Regions from separate parts of the Shewanella sp. 10N.286.52.E4 genome, predicted to be linked through region 1. Evidence: predicted binding sites of a transcription regulator. Region 1 holds the regulator's gene; the other holds the start of a gene.

Evidence for each region. The regulator ArgR, encoded in region 1, controls arginine synthesis, uptake and breakdown. The targets are predictions, from matches to a motif close to ANTGAATANNTATTCANT.
Region 2: the regulator ArgR is predicted to act here: its motif matches at 1,878-1,895, upstream of AB4153_RS04100 (aspartate aminotransferase family protein).

What each region holds. Positions count from the first base shown of each region.
Region 1 covers NZ_JBFRJJ010000019.1:54,723-58,087, reverse strand. The annotation lists gene AB4153_RS09950 (Dyp-type peroxidase) at 9-947, shown strand; gene argR (transcriptional regulator ArgR) at 1,055-1,525, opposite strand; gene mdh (malate dehydrogenase) at 1,842-2,777, shown strand; gene AB4153_RS09935 (pentapeptide repeat-containing protein) at 2,839-3,120, opposite strand; gene AB4153_RS09930 (SDR family NAD(P)-dependent oxidoreductase) at 3,279-3,365, opposite strand, start outside.
Region 2 covers NZ_JBFRJJ010000007.1:57,589-60,953, forward strand. The annotation lists gene astA (arginine N-succinyltransferase) at 1-518, opposite strand, end outside; gene AB4153_RS04100 (aspartate aminotransferase family protein) at 637-1,854, opposite strand; gene AB4153_RS04105 (HDOD domain-containing protein) at 2,191-3,333, opposite strand.

The sequences.
Region 1 (3,365 bases):
ATTCCAACATGGAAACACAGAATATGCCTCGCGAACAGTTAGGAGTTTGTGCTGAAGGAAATTTGCATAGCGTCTACTTGATGTTTAATGCAAATGACGGCGTTGAAGCTCAACTGCGTCCTTGTTTAGCCAATGTAGCCCAATATATTTACGAGTTATCAGATCAATATGCAGACAGTGCCTTTAATGGTTTTGTCGCTATTGGTGCTAACTATTGGGACACTATTTATGGTGAACAGCGTCCAGCTCAATTGCGTCCATTCCCAGCGATGCAAGAGGGGAATCGTGATGCTCCTGCCATTGAGTACGATTTATTCATGCATATCCGCTGTGATCGTTATGATATTTTGCATTTAGTTGCCAATGAAATTAGCCAAATGTTTGAAGGTTTGGTTGAGCTAATTGAAGAAGAACGTGGTTTCCGTTTCATGGATAGCCGTGATTTAACAGGCTTTGTTGACGGCACTGAAAACCCGAAAGGGCGTAGTCGCCAAGAAGTTGCGCTAGTCGCTGATGAAGATAATCAATTTAAAGGCGGCAGTTATGTGCATGTGCAAAAATATGCTCATAATTTAAGTAAGTGGAATCGCCTACCACAGAAGAAACAAGAAGATATTATCGGCCGAACAAAGCAAGATGATATTGAATATGCTTCTGAAGATAAGCCATTAACCAGCCATATTAAACGCGTTAACTTAAAAGACGCTGATGGTAAGTCAATGGAAATCCTACGTCAAAGCATGCCGTTTGGCTCATTAAGAGAGCAAGGGTTAATGTTTATCTCGACCTGTAGCAAGCCAACTCATTTTGAAGAAATGCTTCGCAGTATGGTGCACGGTGATGGCCATGGTAACCATGATCATTTAATGCAATTCACTAAAGCATTAACGGGCTCATCTTTTTTCGCCCCTTCATTAGATTTCTTAGCTCAGTTTGCTAATGACTAACCTGTTTAGTTGTTAACTATCAGACACAAAAAAAGCAATGCGATGGCATTGCTTTTTTATTGGCTGACTTCCTGTCTTACATCGGTTAGTTCGCCGATATCGTTTAATTACTCGCTGTAATTAAACAGTGACTTAACCGTTTCCAGTGTATCGTCAATAGTCTTGATGCTAGCTGGACAAATGAAAATAGTGTCATCTCCAGCAATCGTTCCTAAAATCCCCTCAGGCTTACCTATTGAGTCCAATAAGCGAGCGATCAACTGTGCAGCGCCAGGGCTGGTGCGAACCACAATCATTGCTTGGTTATGGTCAACGTCGAGGACGAGGTTTTTTACTGGGCTACCTGCGGTAGGAACACCTAATTCTGCAGGTAAACAGTACACCATTTCTTGTTTAGCATTTCGAGTACGTACGGCCCCAAATTTGCTCAGCATACGTGAAACTTTTGACTGGTTGATATTGCCAAAACCTTCTGCTTGCAGCGCGTTAACTATCTCACTTTGGCTACCAAAGCGCTCTTCCTTTAGTATCGACTTAAACGTTCTAACGAGTTCATCCTGATTCTTGGTCGCTGGCATATTTTTTTCGTCTTATAGTAATAATTAAAATGAATACAATATATTCACAAAACGGGTTCATTTTGAATAGATAAACGTCACAAGTCAAGAAATAAGCTAAATCGGTGAATAAAAATTCACTTTACAGTGTGAATGGCTAAATCAGTGATTATTTATATACATATCATAGAATAAGTAATTCACCTTACTCCACTAACGGATAATTGAAATTGTCTCGCTGATGCAGTAATGTGACGCCACAAGAAATATGATCTATGTCACAAACTGCGAATCATACATTTAGAAGTCATACACTAGAACGTTATTGGAGATAATTATGAAAGTAGCTGTACTTGGTGCTGCTGGCGGTATTGGCCAGGCCCTAGCTTTACTATTAAAAACTCAACTTCCTGCAGGCTCAAAGTTGTCTCTTTATGACATTGCTCCTGTTACTCCAGGTGTTGCTGTCGATTTAAGCCACATCCCAACAGACGTTGAAGTAACTGGTTTTGCTGGCGAAGATCCAACGCCTGCATTAGTTGGCGCTGATGTTGTGTTAATCTCTGCTGGTGTTGCACGTAAGCCAGGTATGGATCGTTCAGATCTTTTCAACATCAACGCGGGTATCGTTCGTAACTTGATTGAAAAAGTGGCAGCGACTTGCCCTAAAGCATTAATCGGTGTGATCACTAACCCAGTGAACACTACGGTTGCAATTGCTGCTGAAGTACTTAAAAAAGCAGGTGTTTACGATAAAAATCGTTTATTCGGTGTTACTACACTGGATGTTATCCGTTCTGAAACTTTCATTGCTGACCTTAAAGGTCTAAACGTTGCTGATGTAAACATTAACGTTATTGGCGGCCACAGTGGTGTGACTATTCTTCCACTTCTTTCACAGGTTGAAGGCGTAAGCTTTACTGATGAAGAAGTTGCAGCACTTACTACACGTATCCAGAATGCGGGTACTGAAGTTGTTGAAGCTAAAGCGGGTGGCGGTAGTGCGACACTTTCAATGGGTCAAGCGGCATGTCGTTTCGGTCTATCATTAGTACGTGGTCTTCAAGGTGAAGCAAACGTTGTTGAGTGTGCATACGTAGATGGCGGCAGTGAACATGCTGAATTCTTCGCACAGCCTGTAGTGCTAGGCAAAAACGGCGTTGAAAAAGTTCTTCCATACGGCGAAGTTAGCGCGTTTGAAGCCAATGCACGTGATGCAATGCTTGATACACTAAAAGGCGATATCAACCTAGGTGTTGAATTCGTTAAATAAGCATTTCGCTTATTGACTAAAAAAGCGAAGCGTAATGCTTCGCTTTTTTGTGCCTGTTTGATCATTGAATTCTTAGCAAAAGTACCATCATGCTCTTGGCGTCACAGAGTTTTATCAAGGTACCGTTTACCAAGCTACTGTTTATCAAGGTATTGTTTACCAAGCTACCGTTTATCAAGGTATTGTTTACCAAGGTACCGTTTATCAAGCTACTGTTTATCAAGCTACTGTTTACCAAGCTACTGTTTATCAAGCTACTGTTTATCAAGCTACTGTTTATCAAGTTACTGTTTATCAAGCTACTGTTTATCAAGCTACTGTTTATCAAGCTACTGTTTATCAAGGTATTGTTTATCAAGGTATTGTTTACCAAGGTACTGTTTATCAAGCTACTGTTTATCAAGGTATTGTTTATCAAGGTATTGTTTATCAAGGTATTGTTTATCAAGGTATTGTTTACCAAGGTACCGTTTATCAAGGTACCGTTTATCAAAGTATTGTTTACCAAGGTATTGTTTTACCTTGCCAGTCTAGAAATTCCGCTTCATGATTGAATGATAACCCTTGATGAATCGTCAGTAATTGTTG
Region 2 (3,365 bases), on a different contig from region 1:
TCGCCCTTTTCATCGCTAACGCCACGCATTTCGGCAATGACCGTGCTGCCAAAACGTTGCTCATGTTGCGCTAAAAATAAGAAGCGTGAACGTGACAGCATGCGGCCGTTATAGCCACGACGATAATCTTTATTCAAAAATAAAGTACACAACTCTGCCGCACCAGTGTAGTCATGGCACAAGGTCAGGGTTTCAACTTCATTACGAACTGAGATTTGTTTTGAATGATAAACTTCAGTACCTAAACGGTAATGATAAAAAGCATCTTCCATTCCAACAGCGGCTTCGATACCACAGGTACCGACAACTTCATTGGTTTTCAGATCTTCAAGCACCATCAAATAACCTTCATCAAAAGGCTTTTCAACTTGCTTGGAAAAAGAGGCTTCTGCACGAGCGATTTTCGATCGCAATAGCTCTTCGTTGACAGGCAGAGATGTAAACCCATGTCCTGACTCAACAGCTACCTTGTATAGAGCATCGTAATCACTGGCGCGAATTGGTCGAATGATTAGCATCAAACTCTCCTAAAATAACACCTATAAAGTCAGTATTTATGCCTTCAGGCTTAAATACTTAACCTCATTGGTTACCCAAACAAAAAAGCGCAACCCAATGGTTGCGCAATTTTATCAATTAACCTGCAACTACTTTAGCTACAGCACGTTCAAAACGCGCTAAACCTTCAGCAATATCGGCTTCTGGGATCACAAGAGAAGGAGCAAAACGCACTACGTTAGCACCAGCAATCAGGCTCATTAAACCTTCTGCAACTGACGCAACAAGGAAGTCACGACTACGACCAGCGTATTGTTCATTCAGTACAGCACCTAATAACATGCCTTGGCCGCGTACTTCTTCAAATACATTATATTTAGCATTAATTGCCGCTAAACCATCACGGAATAATTGCTCGCGATGCTTAACACCGTTAAGTACTTCAGGTGTATTAACGACATCCATTACAGCGTTACCAATAGCACACGCTAGTGGGTTACCACCATAAGTAGAACCGTGAGTACCAATTTTTAAATGTGCTGCAATTTTAGCAGTAGTCAGCATTGCTGCGATTGGGAAACCGCCACCTAATGCTTTAGCACTGGTTAAAATATCAGGTACGATATCTGTGCCCATGTATGCGAATAGCTCACCAGTACGGCCAACACCTGTTTGTACTTCATCAAAAATAACTAATGCGTCATGCTTATCAGCTAAAGCACGAACCGCTTTAAGGAATTCTGGGTCACCATTGATAATTCCGCCTTCACCTTGAAGCGGCTCAAGCATAATGGCACATGTATTATCTGAGATGACAGCTTCAAGTGCAGCAATATCATTGAATGGTACGTGAGTAACACTTTGTGGCTTAGGACCGAAACCATCAGAATAAGCCGCTTGGCCACCAACAGTAACAGTAAAGAAAGTACGACCGTGGAAGGCTTTATCAAATGCAATGATTTGATCTTTTTGTGGACCGTGATTTTCTAGTGCGTAACGACGAGCTAGTTTCAGCGCAGCTTCGTTAGCTTCTGCGCCCGAGTTAGCAAAATAAACACGTTCAGCAAAAGTGGCATTAACTAACTTAGTCGCCAACTCTAGTGCTGGTTCGTTAGTCATTACATTTGAAAGATGCCAAAGTTTTTCGCCTTGTTCTTTAAGCGCGCCAACTAGAGCAGGATGACAATGACCTAAACAGTTCACTGCAATACCACCAGCAAAGTCAATAAACTCGTTACCTTGTTGATCCCAAACTCGGCTACCTTCACCGCGAACAGGAATTACTGCTGCAGGCGCATAATTAGGCACCATAACTTCATCAAATTGGGCACGTGTTAAGTTCATTTCAACGCTCATTACTTTTCGTCCTTTGGTTATTAAGTGATTTAAAAATCACTCTAGTCCGCTGTCTGTATTGGTTTTGGTTTAGTATCGCAGCGGTTGCTTGTCTAACTTGAAGGTCATTATTAGCTAAAATGTGATCAAAATACCAGTTTTTAGCTGTTAACTATTCATTACTGAAATGATTAGTGAATAAAGAGTGATAAAAATGCGCATACAAAGTACTTATATTGCTAAATTTGAGCATAAATAGTCATAAAAAAAGTTATTTGAACTCGATTTACTTAGCTATTCATCAAATATGCATAATTAGACAAGTCAATTTAGTCAATCACAGTCCCATTACTGTGATTACACTAAATCCAATTTACGGTAGTTTTGCCCTTTCAGCCTGATAAGTTCCTGCTCAGTAAATTCATAATAATCAAACATCACACGCTTTTCTTGGGGTTCAATTAGGCGAGATTCTTCTAACAATAACACTTTCGCGAAGCAGCTCGCTTTCGCGACGATGGCACTTTCAGCAGAGAACTCGCTAAAGTGGTAATTAAAATCGAGCTCTTTTAGTATTTTTGTCAGCTTACTGTTTTCAAATTCAAGTAAATCCAGCATTTGCCAATTTAACTGCTCACCATGAGACATTACCTTGCTAAAGACTTCATTAGCAGGAAACTCAGATGCCATCACAGCATCGTAGAGATTCTTATCTCCTTTAGCACTCGTTTCTCGCAGCCAAGTGCCCCAGGTTTTCTCAAACTGCCTTGCGCTAGCATTCAAGATAGTCGCACTGCCTAATTGCTTCATGAGCGACGCGCTGTAAACCAACGCCGCATCTTTCTCATGCAATACTGCTAGGGCTTTGGCTGCAATTGCAGTCATCATGCTATATCGCCATAGCTTTCTGGTGGTCCAAACTAGATTGGCATTACCAGAAGGCAACCAGTTACGTAGGCAAAAGTAAGGTATTACCGCTTGTAAGTTTTCAATGCCAATATAATTAAGGACTAACTTAATATCAGTGACTTTAACTTCCGAGCGCTGAGGTCTTCTATGGCTTGATGCTGGGCTATTAATTAAATTGACTAAATCGGTATACAACCAGGAGATGTTTTCGACTAAGGGGCGGATACGACGAAGATCAGGGTCTTTATTCAATAGTAAATCAAGTAGTAAGACTTGTGACTCAGCTAGACCAGATTGTTCCAGCATTTGTTTAGGTGAGCTAATTTGATGCTCTAGGGCATTCATCACTGTGATGGTCAGCTGCTCAGAAATACGCTTAAGCACATGCTGAGCTTTTGCTTGCTCTTCCATGCGCGCCTTAATGGCTTTACGCTCGACTTCTAATTTATTGGCATCATCCTCAAGCTGTTTATCGCGATCATCAAACTGCTGGGTCAGCTTTTCTTTCCCTACAATAAGTTGTTTATATAATCGATTTTCAACTTCGATGACTTTTCCTGGTCTGACTCCACCTGCTACCGACACTGCCACTACTGCAAACCTTTAACCTTGATACATGTTGG